4 regions of the Bacillus sp. DU-106 genome follow, and region 1 is predicted to be linked to each of the others. Evidence: predicted binding sites of a transcription regulator. Region 1 holds the regulator's gene; each other region holds the start of a gene.
The links. The regulator Rex, encoded in region 1, represses fermentation and respiration genes when NADH is low (regulators of the CRP and FNR family bind a similar motif). The targets are predictions, from matches to a motif close to TTGTGAAATATTTCACAA.
Positions count from the first base shown of each region.

Region 2: the regulator Rex is predicted to act here: its motif matches at 3,055-3,072, upstream of adhE (bifunctional acetaldehyde-CoA/alcohol dehydrogenase).
Region 3: the regulator Rex is predicted to act here: its motif matches at 1,953-1,970, upstream of pflB (formate C-acetyltransferase).
Region 4: the regulator Rex is predicted to act here: its motif matches at 3,257-3,274, upstream of C3Y97_RS25320 (L-lactate dehydrogenase).

Region 1 covers NZ_CP026607.1:252,700-257,788, reverse strand. The annotation lists gene groL (chaperonin GroEL) at 1-128, opposite strand, end outside; gene groES (co-chaperone GroES) at 167-451, opposite strand; gene C3Y97_RS01515 (CPBP family intramembrane glutamic endopeptidase) at 841-1,590, shown strand; gene C3Y97_RS01510 (YdiK family protein) at 1,587-1,778, shown strand; gene C3Y97_RS01505 (redox-sensing transcriptional repressor Rex) at 1,808-2,437, opposite strand; gene C3Y97_RS01500 (ABC-F family ATP-binding cassette domain-containing protein) at 2,625-4,550, shown strand; gene tsaD (tRNA (adenosine(37)-N6)-threonylcarbamoyltransferase complex transferase subunit TsaD) at 5,031-5,089, opposite strand, start outside.
Region 2 covers NZ_CP026607.1:4,338,466-4,343,554, forward strand. The annotation lists gene C3Y97_RS22095 (YrhC family protein) at 1-129, opposite strand, end outside; gene adhE (bifunctional acetaldehyde-CoA/alcohol dehydrogenase) at 256-2,859, opposite strand; gene C3Y97_RS22105 (bifunctional cystathionine gamma-lyase/homocysteine desulfhydrase) at 3,124-4,257, opposite strand; gene C3Y97_RS22110 (O-acetylserine dependent cystathionine beta-synthase) at 4,261-5,089, opposite strand, start outside.
Region 3 covers NZ_CP026607.1:487,474-492,562, reverse strand. The annotation lists gene pflB (formate C-acetyltransferase) at 1-1,842, opposite strand, end outside; gene C3Y97_RS02585 (hypothetical protein) at 1,995-2,216, opposite strand; gene C3Y97_RS02580 (glycosyltransferase family 2 protein) at 2,185-3,729, opposite strand; gene C3Y97_RS02575 (UDP-N-acetyl-alpha-D-glucosaminuronate decarboxylase) at 3,722-4,687, opposite strand; gene C3Y97_RS02570 (nucleotide sugar dehydrogenase) at 4,684-5,089, opposite strand, start outside.
Region 4 covers NZ_CP026607.1:4,935,536-4,940,624, reverse strand. The annotation lists gene C3Y97_RS25345 (MBL fold metallo-hydrolase) at 78-800, shown strand; gene C3Y97_RS25340 (TetR/AcrR family transcriptional regulator) at 804-1,352, shown strand; gene C3Y97_RS25335 (CPBP family intramembrane glutamic endopeptidase) at 1,817-2,530, shown strand; gene C3Y97_RS25330 (hypothetical protein) at 2,673-2,858, shown strand; gene C3Y97_RS25325 (spore coat protein) at 2,872-3,120, shown strand; gene C3Y97_RS25320 (L-lactate dehydrogenase) at 3,366-4,316, shown strand; gene C3Y97_RS25315 (PTS sugar transporter subunit IIC) at 4,339-5,089, shown strand, end outside.

The sequences.
Region 1 (5,089 bases):
AATTTTTTCTCAAGTACAACGTTACGACCTTTTGGTCCAAGCGTAACTTTTACTGCGTTTGCAAGAGTGTCGACACCGCGAAGCATCGAACGACGTGCTTCTTCACTAAATTTAATATCTTTTGCCATAATAATTGACCCCCTTGGATTTTTTAAGATTTATATAATTAACCGATAACTGCTAAAATGTCACTTTCACGTAAAATCAAGTAGTCTGTACCTTCATATTTCACTTCAGTACCTGCATATTTTGAGAAGATGATAAGATCACCTGCTGCTACCTCTAAAGCAACACGCTCACCATTCTCAAGCACTCGACCAGTACCTACTGCAACAACTTTACCCTCTTGTGGTTTTTCTTTTGCAGTATCTGGTAATACGATACCACTTGCTGTTTTTTCTTCTGCTTGAACAAGCTCAATTACAACGCGATCACCTAATGGCTTTAGCATGAACAATAACCTCCTCATTTTGTTATGTAAATTTCTTTTATTAGCACTCAAGTCATCCGAGTGCTAACACACTTATAATAATAAATAATCTCAATTTCTTTTGCAAGTAAAAAAATCATAATTTTTTCGCAAATCACTATATAAACTTTCTATATACAATACTGCCTTTACTATATGAATCGTTGTTTCCACTGCTCGTATGTTACAATATGAAAGGACACCCTAAGTTGTTTTCGCTACACATACAACTTTCTCCTGTCTTCTATTATAATTTCAAATAAGGATTTACGAAAAAAACATAATTCAAGAGGTTTATATCGTAGGTAGCATATTTACATGTTATCCTAACTTATCTCATACACTATAGTTAGAAAGGATGGTTAAACCATTTGAAGAAACAATACTGGTGGATTATCGTTACATACATTTTAATGCAGTTATCTGGCGTTGTTGGATTACCACTTCTCCTAAAAACAGGACTCTATGATAATAGAGGATTTACCATTGAAGAAAAAGGACAAATCATAACGGGACACTGGGCAATCATTAGCTTCTTTATTGCATTATGTATCGTGCTTTGGTTACTTAGAACAGATATTCGTGACAGGCATTTAGATCCAATGCGCTCTTCTGTTCCAGCTACTATTGGATGGATTTTTATCGGGTTCTTCTTAGCAATCATCTCACAATCCATTGCAGGTATGATTGAAATGTATGTATTTGGGGTTCCACGTGGATCTGAGAATACAGACAGACTGATGGACATCGCAAGAACGATACCTTGGTTCCTTATTGTTGTATCTATAATTGGACCTATCTTAGAAGAAATCGTATTTAGAAAAATTCTATTCGGCACGCTTTATAAGAAGTTTAACTTCTTTATCGCAGCTATCATTAGTTCGCTTGTATTCGCAACAATTCATTTTGATTTTACTCACTTATTGGTATACACTGCTATGGGGCTCGTATTTGCCTTCTTATATGTGAAGACGAAACGTATTATCGTTCCGATTGCAGCTCATGTTGCGATGAATACATTAGTCGCTATTGGGCAAATTTTTATGAGCAATGAACAAATTCAAGAAATGATTAAAGAAGCTGAAAAAATGCAAGGCTTTATCGGAGGATTTTTTGTATGAGAAACTCACCATTGTTCATGGCTGCACTATACTTCCTTCTTGGATGTATCTTTACACGCTTCGCCATTACGAACGTGACAGATACAATCTGGAATATGTGGACAATACTATTTGCAGTTATGGCAACAATTGATTTTAATTTGGCACTTCGCCTTATATTAGTTAAATTCACAAAGAAGAAACAATAATAAAACGCAGAGGTCGCTTCCTCTGCGTTTTATTGTGGATAGTTTTTCAAAAAGTAAACTAATGTTTGTAACTCTACAGCTAAGTCAATATGATGAATTCTAATATTCTCTGATACGTTTAATCGCGCTGGTGTGAAATTCAAAATACCGTGCACGCTTGTTTCAGCTAATCTATCTGCTACAGCTTGTGCTACTGTAGCCGGTACTGTTAATATTGCCACTTGTATATCATTTGATAATCTCTCTTCTAATTCATCTAAATGATATACAGGAATGCCCCCGATTTCTGTTCCAACTTTCTCTTCACTAACATCAAATGCCATTTCAATTTTTGTATTATTGTTTTTCGTGAAATTATAATGTAAGAAAGCGGTCCCTAAATTACCTACTCCAATAAGTGCTACACGTGTTATATCATCTTGATCAAGTGTTTCGCGGAAAAATGATAATAAATAATTTACGTTATATCCATATCCCTTTTTCCCTAACGCTCCAAAATACGAAAAATCTCTTCGTATTGTTGCAGAATCTACTTTTACTGCCTCACTCAATTCGGCCGATGAAACACGCTGCTTACCAGAAAGAGATAAGTTTTGGATAAATCGATAGTATAGAGGCAATCTTTTAGCAGTGGCTTGTGGAATCTTTTGCTGATCCATATGACCTCTCCTCTCTTCCTATCTTTATTCATATACTTTAATCAAATACAGAAGTTTAGCACTCATTAAATTCCTTGTATAATAAAGAGAAGAAGTATTCTCTCTTTATTTTAAACTATACACTATTTTTAGTATGATTGAGAAATATAAACATGGCAAAGTTAAGAAATTATTTGAGGTGAAAACATTGATTTTATTACAAGTAAACGCGCTTTCGAAATTATACGGTGCAGAAACGATTCTTGCAAACATAAAATTGGAAGTACAAACAAAAGATCGTATCGCATTAGTTGGAAGGAATGGAGCAGGAAAATCTACATTATTAAAAATTATCGCTGGTGAATTATCTCATGATGGTGGCGAAATTATAAAACCGAAAGATGTCTCAATCGGATATTTAGCTCAAAATACTGGACTAGAAACGTCTTTAACAATTTGGGATGAAATGCTAACCGTCTTTACCCACTTACAGCAAATGGAGACAAAACTTCGAAGGCTTGAGCAAGAAATGGGAAAAGAAGAAAACTTTTCAAACGAAGCTACATATGAAAGATTGTTAGCTGATTATGACCAACTACAACTCAATTATAAAGATCAAGGTGGATATCAATATGAAGCGGATATTCGCTCCATTTTAAGCGGCCTTGGCTTCCCAGTTGAAACGCACCAGACGACGATCTCTACTTTAAGCGGCGGGCAAAAAACAAGATTAGCTCTCGGGAAATTATTATTAACAAAACCAGACTTACTTATTTTGGACGAGCCTACAAACCATTTAGACATCGAAACATTAACATGGCTTGAGCAATATTTGCAAGGTTATCCTGGCGCAATATTAATCGTCTCACATGACCGTTATTTCTTAGACAAACTCGTTACACAAGTATATGAAATTTCGAATAAAGAAAGCAGACGATTTGTTGGTAACTACAGTAAATATTTAGACTTAAAATCAGCATTATATGAGCAAGAAATGAAACGTTACGAAAAACAACAAGATGAAATCGCAAAACTTGAGGACTTCGTTCAAAAGAATATAGCTCGCGCTTCTACAACGAAACGTGCTCAAAGTCGCCGTAAACAACTAGACAGAATGGAATTATTAACGAGACCATTAGGGGATTCTAAGTCAGCATCATTCCACTTCGATATTGAAAAACAAAGTGGAAATGATGTTTTACAAGTAAATGATGCAACCATCGGCTATGATGGAAACCCTATAATTGAACATGTAACTATGCGCTTAACTCGCGGAGATAGTGTTGCTTTAGTTGGTCCAAACGGAATTGGGAAATCCACATTGTTAAAATCCATTGTGAATAAGTTACCACTATTAAATGGTGATGTTTCTTTCGGATCAAATGTATCTGTTGGTTATTATGATCAAGAACAAGCAAACTTAACATCTTCTAAACGGGTTTTAAATGAACTATGGGATGAATATCCACTGCAACCGGAAAAAGAAATCCGTACTATACTTGGGAATTTTTTATTCACAGGAGATGATGTACTGAAACCAGTATCTTCCCTTAGTGGTGGACAAAAAGCTCGATTAGCTCTTGCAAAACTTATGATGCAAAAGTCAAATTTGTTAATTCTAGATGAGCCTACGAACCACCTTGATTTAAATAGTAAAGAGATTTTGGAGAATGCTTTAATTGATTACCCAGGGACTCTTCTATTCGTCTCACATGACCGCTACTTTATTAACCGTGTAACAACGACTGTGGTTGAGTTATCAACAGAAGGTGCACAGGAATATTTAGGGGATTACGATTACTACGTTGAAAAGAAAAATGAAATGATTGAACGTGCAGAACTTGAACAGCAAGAAAGTGACGTTCCTGTTCAAAAGGTGGTTGCACAAGAGAAATTAAATTATTTAGAAGAAAAAGAGCGTAAAAAACTAGAGCGTCAACGCACTAGAAAAATTGAAGAGCTAGAACAAAGTATAGTGGAATTAGAAGAAGAAATTGCTACGTTAGAAGATCAACTTTGCTTACCAGAAATATATGCAGATTATGAAAAAGCTAGTGAAATTACAACTAAAAAGCAAACGCTACAAGAACAACTTGAAACTTGTATGGCAGAATGGGAAGAGCTGCATGTATAAGCATATTTAAATAAGGAAGATGTCTCATAAGTCAGGATTTTTGACTATGTGACATCTTTTTTTAGTACTTAAACAATTTTTTGAATATATCTATCGTAACTTAGAATATACTAACGATTTTTTAAATATATCTATTGTAACCCTATATATATTAACAATTCGACACGAAATATCGTTTTAACGACAAAGATTGACAAGATTAGCATCTTCTATAATGGGGAGATGTTTCAAAATGTTTTTCGGGGATATCTTCTTGCTTTTTATTTCCCGAAAAAGAACAAATTCAAAGGTCTGACATCAACCTATTTATCCACAAGTTTATACACATATCCACCTTTATAAAATAAACATCAAAATAACTTTTCCACATTATCCACAGTCAACAAAAAAGTTATCAACATTTTATATACACAATAAAACCCACATTATCAACAGATAATATGGGTTTTATCCACAACCTGTGGTTAATTATGTGTATAACTATGCTTCAATATCTAATCCTGGATTTGCATTTAAGGCTAATGTTGCACGCTTACCTT
Region 2 (5,089 bases), 1.3 Mb from region 1:
AACAAAAAATTGGATTGTCTCTTTTTCTCCATTCGGAATCAACAAGCCAACCATTAACAATGTACTTACAGCGAGAAGAATTTGTCCGAACCGAGTATAGTCTTCTATTTTTCCTTTTAATTCTTTCATTATATTCTCACTCCTCCATTTCACTGTATCATATTCTATGAAACTGAAAGACCAGTAAATACAGGCATTCTGGGAGATGTTTTCCAATAAAAAAAGAGCCGCTTTACTGCGGCTCTTTTTTAATCATTATTCACCTTTATATGCTTCCATATAAATTTCTTTCAGTTCTGAAATAAGCGGCAACTTTGGATTAGCAGTTGTACATTGATCTTCAAAAGCTCTTTCTGCTAATACTCCAACAACCTCTTCAAATTGCTCTTTATCTACTCCTTGTCCTGCAATACTCATATTAATATTTAAGCTTTTTCCAAGCTCAATAATTGCTTTGACGAGTGATTCCACCCCTTCTGCTGCCGAGCTTGCTGGAAGCCCGAGCATTCTCGCTATATGTGCATATCTTTCATCTGCCACAAAGTGCTCATATTTTGGGAACAATGCGTGTTTTCTTGGCTTAATAGCATTATAGCGGACTACATGCGGCATTAGAATGGCATTTGCGCGTCCGTGCGGAATATGGAATTCTGGTCCAATTTTATGTGCTAAGCTGTGATTAATACCGAGGAAAGCATTTGCAAATGCCATACCTGCAATTGCAGAAGCGTTATGCATTTTTTCTCTTGCTTCTTCATCATTTCCATCTTTATATGCTCTCAGTAAATATTTGAATACGAGATCAATAGCTTTTAATGCTAATCCATCTGTATAGTCATTTGCCATAACAGACACATACGCCTCAATTGCATGTGTTAAAACATCCATACCAGTATCTGCTGTTACATGTGGTGGTACTGTCATTACAAATTGCGGATCAACAATTGCTACATCTGGTGTTAATTCATAATCTGCAAGCGGATACTTTATATTATTTTTCTTATCTGTAATAACCGCAAATGGTGTCACTTCTGATCCCGTTCCTGATGTCGTTGGAATCGCAACAAACTGCGCCTTATTTCCTAATTCCGGATATTTACATGTACGTTTTCTTATATCTAAAAACTTCTGTTTAATGCCATAGAATGTCGTTTCTGGATGCTCATAGAATAACCACATTCCTTTTGCTGCATCCATAGCTGAACCACCACCAAGTGCGATAATTACATCTGGCTTAAAGCTTCTCATCATTTCCGCACCTTTAAAAACAGTTTCATCTGATGGATCTGGTTCGACCTCAAAGAAAACTTCAACTTTCACATCATTTGCATGCTTGTTTAAATAGTGCGCGACTGTATCGACATAGCCATGTTCAACCATTCCAGGGTCCGTTACAATAAATGCACGTGAAATGTTAGGCATATTTGCTAAATAAGCTGTAGCATGTTTTTCAAAATAAATTTTTGGTGGCAATTTGAACCACTGCATATTCTTTTTTCTATTTGCCAGCCTTTTTATATTTAATAAATGAGTGGCTGTTACATTTTGGGAAACTGAATTCTTTCCGTATGAACCACAACCAAGTGTAAGTGATGGAATAAATCCATTATATATATCCCCTATTCCACCTTGTGATGAAGGTGCATTTACAATGAGACGGCAAGCTTTCATACGTAACCCAAATTGCTTTTGCACATCTTTATTTGTAGAATGGATAACTGCTGAATGTCCTAAACCACCGAGGTTCAACATTTCTTCGCAATATGTAAATCCTTCTTCTAATGAATTCGCCTTCACACAAGCTAATACTGGACTCAGTTTCTCACGAGATAACGGATATGCTGCTCCGATACCTTGAATTTCAGCTACAAGCATTTTTGTATGTTCAGGAACAGTAATCCCAACTAAATCGGCAATATACTGTGCTGATTTCCCTACAATATCACTATTTACTGCACATGTATTTTCATTTATAACAAGCTTTTCTAATTTTTTTCTTTCTTCTTCTGTTACAAAGTAACAATTGTTTTCAATCATTTCTGTTTTAACATCATCATAGATTTCTTTATCGACAATGATTGCTTGTTCCGATGCACAAATCATACCGTTATCAAATGTTTTCGATAAAATTAAATCATTAACAGCTCGTTTTACATGTGCTGATTTTTCTATATAACACGGTACATTACCAGGCCCAACGCCTAACGCTGGTTTTCCAGTAGAGTAAGCTGATTTCACCATACCAGCGCCTCCAGTTGCTAGAACGAGTGCTACACCATCATGGTTCATTAATTGTTTCGTCGCTTCAACAGACGGTCTTTCAATCCATTGAATACAGTGTTTTGGTGCACCAGCTTTCATCGCTGCATCATATACTGTTTTCGCCGCTGCCACAGAACATTTTTGTGCGGAAGGATGAAACGCGAAAATAATTGGATTTCTTGTTTTTATCGCAATTAACGCTTTAAACATTGTTGTCGACGTTGGATTCGTTACTGGCGTTACCCCAGCTACTACACCGACAGGTTCCGCGATTTCTATTATTTCTTCATGAGAATCTTCGTGAATAATTCCTACCGTTTTATCTTGCTTTATACTATGCCAAATATATTCAGTGGCAAAAATATTTTTAATGCATTTGTCTTCATATACACCACGGCCAGTTTCTTCAACTGCTAATTTTGCTAGCGGCATATGTTGATCAACACCTGCTAATGCCATTTCATGAACAATGTTGTCAATTTCCTCTTGTGTAAAACTTTCTAATGCTTGTAAAGCTTGTTGACCATTATTTACTAGCGTATCAATCATCTTTTTTACTTCCTGCATTTCATTTACAACTTTCTCTTTGACTACCATGTAAATTTCCTCCTATTCTACTATCACGGTCCTTATATGTCCCTATAGGTCAAAATAAGTCCCAATTAACATAAAAAAATAGAGATGCTTTCCTACATGAATTTCATTGTTTGTGAAATATTTCACAAATTTGTTCGTGAGTAACATTTCCTGAATTCAATATACATGAAATCATTTCGTTTGTGTATGTCTATTTTGTGAAATATTTCACAAAATAATGTAATAAAAAAACGCACTGCTAATATAGAGCAGTGCGTTTTTTTATTATGCTAGCGCTTGTGCTAAATCTTCAATTAAATCTTCACCATCTTCAATACCGACAGAAATACGAATTAATGTATCTGTAATTCCTAATTCTTTGCGGCGATCAGCTGGGATTGATGCATGTGTCATTTGAGATGGAATAGAAATTAAACTTTCTACTGCTCCTAAACTTTCAGCAAGTGTAAAGTACTGCAATTTCTCAAGTACTTTATTTAATGTCTCTTCACTATCTACATCAAATGAGATAATAGCACCAAATCCATTTGCTTGTTCTGTTGCTAATTCGTGGTTTTGATGTGATTCAAGACCTGGGTAATATACTTTATTTACTTTTGGATGATTATTTAAGAACTCAGCAATAGCGCGTGAATTCGTTTCATGTTCTTCCATACGAATTCCTAACGTTTTTAAACCACGAAGTAGTAAGAAGCTGTCTTGTGGCCCAAGAATACCTCCTGTTGAGTTTTGTACAAAGTGAAGATCTTCTGCTAGTTGTGGGCTATTTACAACTACTAGACCTGCAACTACGTCACTATGACCTCCTAAATATTTCGTTGCACTATGAAGCACAATATCTGCTCCTAAAGAAATCGGCGACTGCCAATATGGCGTCATGAATGTGTTATCAATAATTGTTAATAAGTCTTTCTCTTTAGCAAGAGTAGATATTTTCTTAATATCAGTAATTTTTAGTAGTGGGTTCGTTGGTGTTTCTACATAAATTGCTTTCGTATTTGGACGAATCGCTTCTTCAACTTCCTCTAAGTTTGTTGTATCTACAAATGTATGCTCAATACCGAAACGGTTTAATACTTTCGTAATAACGCGGTATGTTCCGCCATACACATCATCTGTTAAAATAACGTGGTCACCTTTTGAGAACAACATAATTGTCGCTGTAATAGCAGCCATTCCTGAACCAAATGCAAATCCAGCATGCCCATTTTCTAATACAGCAATCATTTCTTCTAAAGCTGCACGTGTTGGGTTACCTGTACGTGAATATTCATATCCTTGATGCTTACCAACTGCTTCTTGTTTGTACGTACTTGTTTGATAAATCGGTACGTTTACAGATCCAGTTGAAGGTTCTCCTATGCGAATACCATGAATTAACTTTGTCTTTGCTCTCATTTTTTATTCCCATCCTTTGTATATGTCTTTACTTAAATAGCGCTCACTGCTATCTGGAAAAATGGTTACAATATTTGTACCTGGTGCTGCCTTCTCTGCCTCAAGTAAGCTCGCATGAAATGCTGCTCCTGAAGAGCTTCCAACGAGAAGTCCTTCTTTTTGCGCTAATTCTTTCACTCGTAAAAATGCATTTCGATCAGAAATCGTATGAATTTCATCAAAATAAGATGTCTTCAAAAATGGGGGGATAAATTCCAGTCCAATTCCTTCGGTCTCATGTGAACCAGCCTTACCACCATTTAAAATAGATCCTTCTGGCTCTACGATAACTGTTTTAATATCTATATTTTTTTCTTTCAAGTAAGATGCAGTCCCCATAAACGTACCGCCAGTTCCTGCTCCAGCAACAAATATGTTAATCTCTCCATTCAATGCGTCCCACAGTTCAGGTCCTAATGTTTTAAAATATGCACGAGGATTTGCCTCATTTGCGAACTGACTTGGAGAGTATGAATTCGGTATTTCATTTACTAATTCTTTTACTTTTGCAATTGCACCGGTCATTCCTTGCTCAGTCGGTGTATGCACGACCGTTGCACCTAGTGCTTTCATTAATTCTTGTTTTTCAATACTAAATTTCTCTGGTACACAAACGATAACACGTAAATCATGTTCTAATGCTGCAAGTGCCAGTCCAATACCAGTATTCCCAGCAGTCGGTTCAATAATTGTTCCACCTTGGGTAACAAGCCCTTTTTCTAGCGCATCTTCGATTAATTCTCTTCCTAAACGATCCTTAACGCTTCCGCCTGGGTTATAAAATTCAAGCTTT
Region 3 (5,089 bases), 230 kb from region 1:
AGTATTACCAGTTTTCTTACCGTAAACAACGTTAGATGTGATTGTTAAGATTGACATTGTATGAACAGAGTTTCTGTATGTTTTATGTTTACGAAGTTTATTCATAAATGTTTTTACAAGATTTACAGCAATCTCATCTACACGATCATCATTGTTACCGTATTTAGGGAAATCTCCTTCAATCTCGAAGTCAACTGCAATACCATTTTCATCACGAATTGGTTTTACTTTTGCGTACTTAATTGCACTTAATGAATCTGCTACTACAGATAGACCAGCGATACCTGTTGCCATTGTACGAAGAACGTTTGTATCATGAAGTGCCATTTCAATACGTTCATAGCTATATTTATCATGCATGTAATGGATAACATTTAATGTGTTTAAATATAGACCCGCTAACCATTCCATTGTCATATCAAACTTATGCATAACTTCTTCATAATTTAATACTTCAGAAGTAATTGGTGCGTACTCAGGACCAACTTGTGCTTTTGACTTTTCATCTTTACCACCGTTAATCGCATATAATAATGCTTTCGCTAAGTTTGCACGAGCTCCGAAGAACTGCATTTGTTTACCGATTCTCATTGCAGATACGCAACATGCAATACCGTAATCATCGCCGTATTCAGGACGCATAATGTCATCATTTTCATATTGAATTGCTGATGTTTTAATAGACATTTTCGCACAGTAGTTTTTAAAGTTCTCTGGTAATTGTTTAGACCAAAGAACAGTTAAGTTTGGTTCTGGAGCTGGTCCTAAATTATCTAATGTATGCAAGAAACGGAATGAGTTCTTTGTTACTAATGGACGACCATCTAATGCCATACCACCGATAGATTCAGTTACCCAAGTTGGGTCACCAGAGAATAATTCATTATAATCAGGTGTTCTTGCGAATTTCACAAGACGTAATTTCATAATGAAGTGATCGACAATTTCTTGTACTTCTTCTTCTGTTAAAGTACCATTTGCTAAATCTCTTTCAATGTAAATATCTAAGAATGTAGAAGTACGTCCAAGACTCATTGCAGCTCCGTTTTGTTCTTTAATCGCTGCAAGGTATGCGAAGTATAACCATTGGAATGCTTCTTGTGCATTTGTTGCTGGCTTAGAAATATCGAAGCCATGAGAAGCAGCCATTTCTTTTAACTCTTGAAGTGCACGCATTTGCTCAGATAACTCTTCGCGTAAACGCATTGTATCTTCGCTCATTACACCACCAGTTAAATTCAAATCAGCTTTTTTCGCTTCAATTAAATGATCAATACCATATAACGCTACTCGGCGATAGTCACCGATAATACGTCCACGTCCGTATGCATCTGGAAGACCAGTAATAACACCTGATTTACGTGCATTTCTCATTTCTGGTGTGTATGCATCAAATACACCTTGGTTATGAGTTTTTCTCCACTCTCTAAAAATACGACTAAGTTCTTTATCCATTTCGTATCCATAAGATTCACAAGCTTGTTCTGCCATACGAATACCACCATATGGTTGTAAAGAACGTTTAAATGGTTTATCAGTTTGGAAACCGACTACTTTTTCAATATCTTTATTTAAGTATCCTGGGTCATGTGATGTAATAGAAGAAACAATTTTTGTATCCATATCAAGAACGCCACCGTTTTCACGTTCTTTCGTTGTTAAATCCATTACTTGATCCCAAAGTTGTTTCGTTGCTTCAGTTGCTTCTGCTAAGAAAGATTCGTCCCCTTCGAAAACGTTTACATTATTTAAAATGAAATCGCGAACATCAATCTCTGCTTTCCATTTTTCACCTTTAAAGTTTTCCCATGCGTTTTTAACATTTTCTAATACTTGAGTCATCCTAATCTCCTCCATTTTTGATTAGTACAGGACTAAGATTTTTTATATAACAGCTTACACACTTAGAATACTACTTTTTTACGAAAGTGAACGAAATAGTTGTGACATGTTTGTGAAATATTGAGCAAACTACTATATATATAGTGTTAACTTCATTTAAAAGTCTTTAAAATTAACCCTTTCCTTAATTGTATTTTTTTGGTATCCTTATATACGAGTCCTATTTTGTAATATAAGAACAATACCCATTGTAGAGCTGTAATACTCTTATCTCCTAATCTGTTATAGTTTTTATAACAGAACAAAAAAGTGTACACATGTTGTACACTTTTTTTGTTACTTCTATAAAACATCTCTTTTTCTATTGCCATCATAGAATCCGCCACGATTGTCTGTTAATGCAATTATTTGATCTAGTCCTTCTATATGATCACCTATAATTCGAAGTACAGCTGGTGGATGACCTATTTTAGCAAAATGTTCACTGGGACGAATACGGTTCATCTTATCGACCTCAACACGACTTACACATGCAACTTCAAATCCTGAAAGAATAGCTTTCACTTGGGCTACACACGGCGCCAGTAAAGATCTATACCCAATTTCTTTCAAACACTTACGGCTAAACGCATTCGGTACAGCGATAAGAGAGCCTACGCCTAGATCTTTTCTATCACAAGCTAAATTTAATGCATATTTAAATGCAGTTACAAGATGAAGCGGTACTCTTAAATCTAAATAATGATTTAGATCATTTAATGCAACATCTGTTCCATCTGCAATAGCTTTCGCAAAAGGATATAGCTCACTCGCTGGAATAACAAAATCGCCATCTATAAATAACACAATTTCTCCTTTTGCAAAATACGTTCCAAGTGAGCGCCCCACATCATTTCCGAGTGCTTCTTTATATACAATTGTCGTTGCCCCTTTGTCTTTTGCAATTTTTTTCGTTTTATCTGACGAACCATTTACGACAACGATAATTTCGAAGGGTTCAATTTTGCGAAGCTCTTCTATAACGTTTCCAATTGTTTTCTCTTCATCTTGTACGGGAATAACAACCGATAGTTGCTTTCCTTTATAGAAATCAGATGTAACACCCCACCCTTGATAAAACTCTTCAAAACTTAAAGTATGATAGACACTATCCCTTTTCCTATTTCCATCATAATATCCTCCGCGCTCATCACTGCTTAATATCCGTTCTGCTACTGCTTCTATATGATCACCTATCATTCTTTTTTCAGATTGGGAAAGATTTGTCCCATATGCAGCATGCTGGAATGGACGAAATTTATTCGGCGTAATAACGTCAATAGCACAATGACGACTAATTCTCCATTTACTTTGAACTAGGCGTAAATGAGCCACAATAGGATTAACAAAACATTCATATCCGATGCTTTGAACGACTTCTTTCGTCAGCGCATGAGGTACATCTAATAAAGAATTCATTTTTAATTCTTCACGCTCTAACATTGCATTTAATATTTGGCGCCATACTGTAATAGAAGTGGTTTTTTGCCTTTTTAAAAATAATGCATCCAAATTATTTAAAACTACATCTGCCTGATCGTATAAAATCGGATTAAGGAATAATTTTAATTTTGAAGTTGGAATAGCAAAATCACCATCTATAAATAGTAATACATCACCTATCGCATGTTTTGCGCCGACTGCACGTCCAACATCGTTCCCTAGTAGCTCTGTATGCTTGATTACTTTACACCCTAAACGATCTGCAACATCTTCTGTTCCATCATTACAACCGTTTGCTACTACAATGATTTCTACTGGATTTAATGGTCTTACCGATTGAATAACGTCTGAAATCGTATCGACCTCATTACATGCAGGAATAATAACAGATAATGACTTAGCCATTGTTTTGTTCACGAAACCACTTAATTGTTTCCTTCAATCCGTTTTCCCACGTTACTTTCGCCTGAAATTGAACAAGCTCTTTTAATTTTGTTACATCTGGTCTTCTATTTGGAATTTCTTCAAAACCATGAGGATATACTTCTTCAAAAGGCACTTGGACAATCTTCGAAGAAGAATTCGTTAATTTTTTAATTACTTCTGCTACTTCTTTTATGCTCTTTTCATTCTCAGAACCTATATTAATAATCTCACCATTTACCTTCTCATCCATTGCCCGAATCGTTGCCTCTACCGCATCACTTACATACGTAAAACAACGTGTCTGCTTTCCATCTCCATATACGAGAATGTCTTCTCCTTGCAGTGCCGCGCGGATAAATCGCGGGATTACTCCTGCATATGGACCATCTTTCGCTCTTGGACCATAAATATTAAAGTATCGAACAATCGTTACTGGTAAACCTTCTAATGCGTACCCTAAACATAATGTCTCTTCCAACGTTTTACAAACTGCATAACTCCAACGAATTTTAGAAGTTGCCCCGTACAATCGATCTCCCTCTTCAGAGAAAGGCGGCTTGGCCTTACCATATACTTCTGAAGTAGAAGCAAAAACTACTTTCTTCTTTCCTTTTAACGCTGCTTGTAAAACATTTCTTGTCCCATCAAAATTCGTTTCTATGAGCTCTATACTTTTTTCCATTGTTGTTTTCACACCTAAAATTGCTGCTAAATGAAACACGACATCATGCTGATCTACTAATTCATAAATAGAATTTTTATCTAAAACACTTATTGGAATAACACGGATTTCTTTCATTAACTCTTTATGGTACTTATTTTTACCTTTATAAAAGTTATCCACAACAGTGACCTCATAACCTCTTCTTATCAACTCTTCAGCTAAATGCGACCCGATAAATCCGGCCCCACCTGTAATTAAACATTTCTTACTCATTTACTCACCTTCTTTACAATCCCGCGTGTATCTATTACTCGATCCATTCCTTTAAAAAGCTTCCAATCAATATTAGAATGATCCGTTAAAATTAAAATACAATCCGCTTTTTTAACTTTTTCTTCATCTAAAGAAACAGATTGGTACACCTTATCTCCAATTTCTGCGGAAGAAATATAAGGATCATGATATTCTATCTCGTATCCTTGATTTCTTAATAATTGAATAATCGGTAACGCTGGTGATTCTCTCAAATCATTTACATCTTTTTTATACGCAATCCCTACAATTAACACCGTTGCAGGTAATTGCACCACACTTTTTACTTTGCGGACCATTTTCTCTGGCATTTCTTCATTAATTATATGTGCAGCCTCAATTAATTGACTAATTGCCCCATTC
Region 4 (5,089 bases), 730 kb from region 1:
TTTTAGTGACATAAAACTAATACCATTAGTATAATAAAACTAATGGTATTAGTTTTCGTGAAAAGGGAGATGGGACTATGAGGATGATACATGAAAAAACGGTATATCAATTGTCATTTTTGCCAAGAGTGTTTCCTGTGAATTGTTACTTTGTGGAGGAAGAAGCTGGTTTAACTTTAATTGATGCGGCTTTGCCATATAGCGCAAAAGGTATTTTACAGGCGGCTGAGAAAATAGGAAAACCAATTACTAAGATTGTATTAACACATGCGCATGATGATCACATCGGTGCATTAGACGCATTAAAAGAAGTACTTCCTCATGTTCCAGTCTATATTTCTAAGCGGGACGGAAAGCTGTTAGAAGGAGATACGACGTTACAAAAGGATGAACCGAATACGCCAATAAAAGGCGGTGTACCTAAAAAGATAAAAACGGTACCTGATATTTTATTAGAAGATGGCGACCGAGTTGGATCGCTTCTTGCGATTATGACACCGGGACATACGCCAGGCTCCATGTCGTTTCTTGATGTAAGAAATAAAGCTCTGATTGTCGGAGATGCATTCCAAACAAGAGGAGGTATGGCTGTTTCAGGACAAATGAAATTTTGGTTTCCGTTTCCGGCGATGGCAACGTGGAGCAAAGAAATATCATTACAAAGTGCAGAGAAGTTAAGAGAATATGAGCCTTCCTTGCTTGCGGCAGGACATGGAAAAATGATAAACGATCCAGTGGCTTTCATAGAGCTTGCTATTAAAGAAGCGAAGCGGAATATAGAAAGTAGAAAAGAGGGTTAATTGATGTCACCGAGAATCGGACTTACATTACAAAAAATTGTAGAAACAGCAGCAGAAATTGCAGATGCAAATGGAGTACAAGAAGTAACGTTAGCTTCATTAGCGCAAACGTTAGGGGTACGTTCGCCCTCACTATATAATCATGTAAAAGGGTTACAAGATGTACGGAAAAATCTTGGCATTTACGGAATCAAAAAGCTGCATAACAGACTGGAAGAAGCTGCCGAGGATAAACGGATGGATGAAGCAATTCATGCTTTAGGAGAAGCGTATGTAGCATTTGTCCGAAAACATTCTGGACTATATGAAGCAACTTTTTTACGAGATGAAGAAGTAAGAAAAGCAGGTGACGGAATTGTAAAGCTTTGTCTTCAGGTTTTACAACAGTATGGCTTAGAAGGAGAGAATGCACTTCATGCGACACGCGGATTCAGAAGTATTTGTCATGGATTTGCTTCGATTGAACAACAGGGCGGATTTGGTTTGCCGTTAGATTTAGATATAAGTCTACATGTATTGTTGGAAACGTTTATTAAAGGGTTACGTGAATAAGAAGCGAGGCAAACAAAAACCTTAGAAGTGATTCTAAGGTTTTTTAGTGCATATAATTCGAAAAGAGCGGTAGGCTTTTTCTCATTACATGATATTATTTTACAGGTTTGAAAAATGTGTATATGACTACGGAAAGGCAAACGAAAATAAAAGCAATAGGATCTTGATATGGACTAGGCTCAGAGCCCTTCTGGATTTCTGTAAGGAAGTCATGTGTTTTCATGTTCATTGCTCCTTTAACTAATAAGTTTTATATGATGCGAGGGTTATAGTGGATAGGAAGTATTTTTTAAAATTTCATATAATAATTATTGCATAGCAATTCTATTCCTAAAACTATAAAATATAAAGTTTTCATAATATGTAAAATTGCATATTATTCTTTTTGAAAAAATTGTTATATTATCTATATATTTGTATTAAAGGATTTTTGTTAAGGTAATGAAAACAAATGGAGGAATAGTATGAGAAAAACAGTATTAGACGCGTATAATGCAGAAAGAGAAGTAGATAACATAACATATAAAAATCTAGTTGTAACGATTGCAAGCATTCTAGGGTTCTCACTCTTAGGGGGATTATTCCTTGCTTTAGCCCTCGGAATTTTTGGAGAAGAGGTATTACGTGCTAATTTAGAGGGATATTATTTACTTCTATTTGATGCAGCTGTTGTTACTATTGTTTTATTTGCTTATAAACCAGTGCTTCATTTTATTAAGAACATATGGGATGTATCTGTTTTAAAAAATGGGAAAACCTACTTGTATTTATTAATAGGTTTTATCATCATTGCATTAACTCAGTATGTAATGTTAGAGTTGTTTAGCTTTGAAAGTGCAGGGCAGCAGCGAGATCAATTAGGGAGCTTAGGACTTCAAAATAGTCTACAAAGTATTATATATGTGTTAAGTGTTGCTATAATTACACCAATTAAAGAAGAAATTTTATATAGAGGTATTTTGTATCGATTTTTTGAAAAGAAATATAGTTTTCTAGTTGGTATCATTATTTCTTCCTTCATCTTTGGGATTCTTCATGGTGGTTTTCCGGTTACGGCAATGATTATGGGGATTGTATTTGCTATGTTATACAAAAAGACGCAATCTATTATACCTAGTATTATTTTACACATTATATGGAACTTACTTGTGAGTATAAGTATGATTGTATCTCTATAAAAATAAATACATAACCAGTATAAAAGATGAATGGCTTAGCTATTCATCTTTTATTTTTTTATATGTGGGAAAAGTTGATGAATACAATCCAAAAAGAACCAAATACTAATGATGAATGAACAAAGAAAGGCGGGTATGTTATATGCAAAACTTAACAGAGCTTGAAGTAGAAAACTTACGTCATTTAATTGGTGGACACGCAACAATTATTAACAAGTTGGAGCAGTATGCACAGACGTGTACAGATCCACAACTGAAACAAATGCTACAAAAAGATGCGCAAGATGCACGAAATACGAAACAGCAATTAATGACTTTCCTAGGATAGGAGGAAGCGGAAAATGAATGAAAAAGATATGGTAAATGATTATTTAGCAGGATTAAATGCAAGTTTAACAAGCTATGCAAATTATATTGCTCAGTCTGATAATGAACAGTTACATCAAACGTTAATTCAAATTCGTAATCAAGACGAGGCGCGCCAACGTAATATGTATGAGTACGCAAAGCAAAAGAGTTATTACAAACCGGCAGCACCTGCTAATCCGATGATTGTACAGCAATTAAAAAGCCAATTAAGTGCGGAATAACAGGAAAAAGAAAACGAGCGAATTTATTCGCTCGTTTTCTTTTTGTATATGTCAATAAATACATAATAAATATTTTTCCAGTTGTAACAAATATGACGAAAATGGAATATGACAATTCACAAAAAGGACAAAAACTTTGTTCAACATTTCACAAAGTATCCATGGTTTCTATCGTGGGAACCTCTATAATTAAGAATGTAAAGAACAAAAGAAATAGATTATATGATCAATTAGGAGAGATTGCTATGAAAAGACATACAAGAAAAATTGCAATTATCGGTACTGGATTAGTTGGATCCAGTTGTGCGTATTCCATTGTAAATCAAGGGATTTGCGAAGAACTATTATTAATTGATATAAATCATGAACGTGCAGTTGGGGAAGCAATGGATTTATCACATTGCATTAACTTTACAAATACAAGAACAAAAGTATATGCAGGAAGCTATGAAGACTGCAAAGATATGGACATTGTCATTATTACAGCAGGGCCAGCACCAAAACCTGGACAAAGTCGCTTAGATACTTTAGGAGCGAGTGCGAAGATTATGGAAAGTGTTGTTGGTGGTGTAATGGCAAGTGGATTTGATGGTATTTTCTTACTTGCATCGAACCCAGTTGATATTATTACATATCAAGTGTGGAAATTATCTGGATTACCTAGAAATCGCGTAATCGGTACTGGTACATCACTAGATTCTTCTCGCTTAAGAACAATTTTATCTGAAATGCTACATGTAGATCCTCGTAGTATTCATGGGTATTCATTAGGAGAACATGGTGATTCTCAAATGGTTGCTTGGTCTCATGTAACTGTTGGTGGAAAGCCAATTCTGCAAATTTTAGAAGAACAAAAAGAACGATTTGGTGAAATAGATTTAGATGAAATTGTTGAGAAGACTGCAAAAGCTGGCTGGGAAATTTATAAACGTAAAGGAACTACTTATTACGGGATTGGAAATTCTCTAGCATATATTGCGAGTTCAATCTTTAATGATGATCACCGTGTCATTGCTGTATCAGCCATTTTAGATGGTGAGTACGGTGAATATGATATTTGTACAGGAGTACCAGCTATTATTACTAGAGACGGTATAAGAGAAGTTGTAGAACTCAATTTAACAGAGGATGAAGAATCTCGATTCGCAAAATCAAACGATATTTTACGTGATTATATGAAAACAATTGGTTACTAACTTATAGGAGAAGGTGAAACAAATGAAGGAATATATAATGTCTCGTGTATTTAAAGCATCTGCTGGAATCGCACAAGGTATTTTCGTATCCCTCGGAATTGGTTTACTGATCGAAAATATAGGAAGAATTGTTGATATACCATTACTTATTACAATCGGAGTTGTTGCAAAATCACTAATGGCACCGGCAATTGGTGCTGGAATTGCTTTTATGCTCGGTGCAAACGGTCTTGTAATCTTCTCGGCGATGGTAGCCGGAGCGATTGGTGCCGGATCCATTTCGATTACTGAAGCTGGTCTAATTATTAAAACAGGTGAGCCAATCGGTGCATTATTAACAGCAACTTTAGCTGTATATATTGGTAAACGTTTAAGCGGAAAAACTGCGTTAGATATGATGCTCGTTCCATTTGCGGCCATATTAGGTTCTGGTTTAGTAGGCATTTGGTTATCTCATAATATTACTCCTGTTTTAAATGCAGTTGGAGCGTTTATTAAAGATAGCTCAGCTGGTAGCCCATTCATCGCTTCTATCGTCATTGCAGTAGTTTGGGGACTATTACTTATCTCTCCAGCTTCATCAGCTGCGTTAGCAATTGCACTTAGCTTAGACGGTGTTGCAGGTGGTGCTGCTCTTGCTGGATGCGTTGCTCAGTTTATCGGATTCTCTGTCATCTCAGCAAAAGAAAACAATTTAGGTGGCATATTAGCTCAAGCACTTTGTACTCCGAAAGTACAGTTACCAAATATCACTAAAAATCCAATGATTCTCG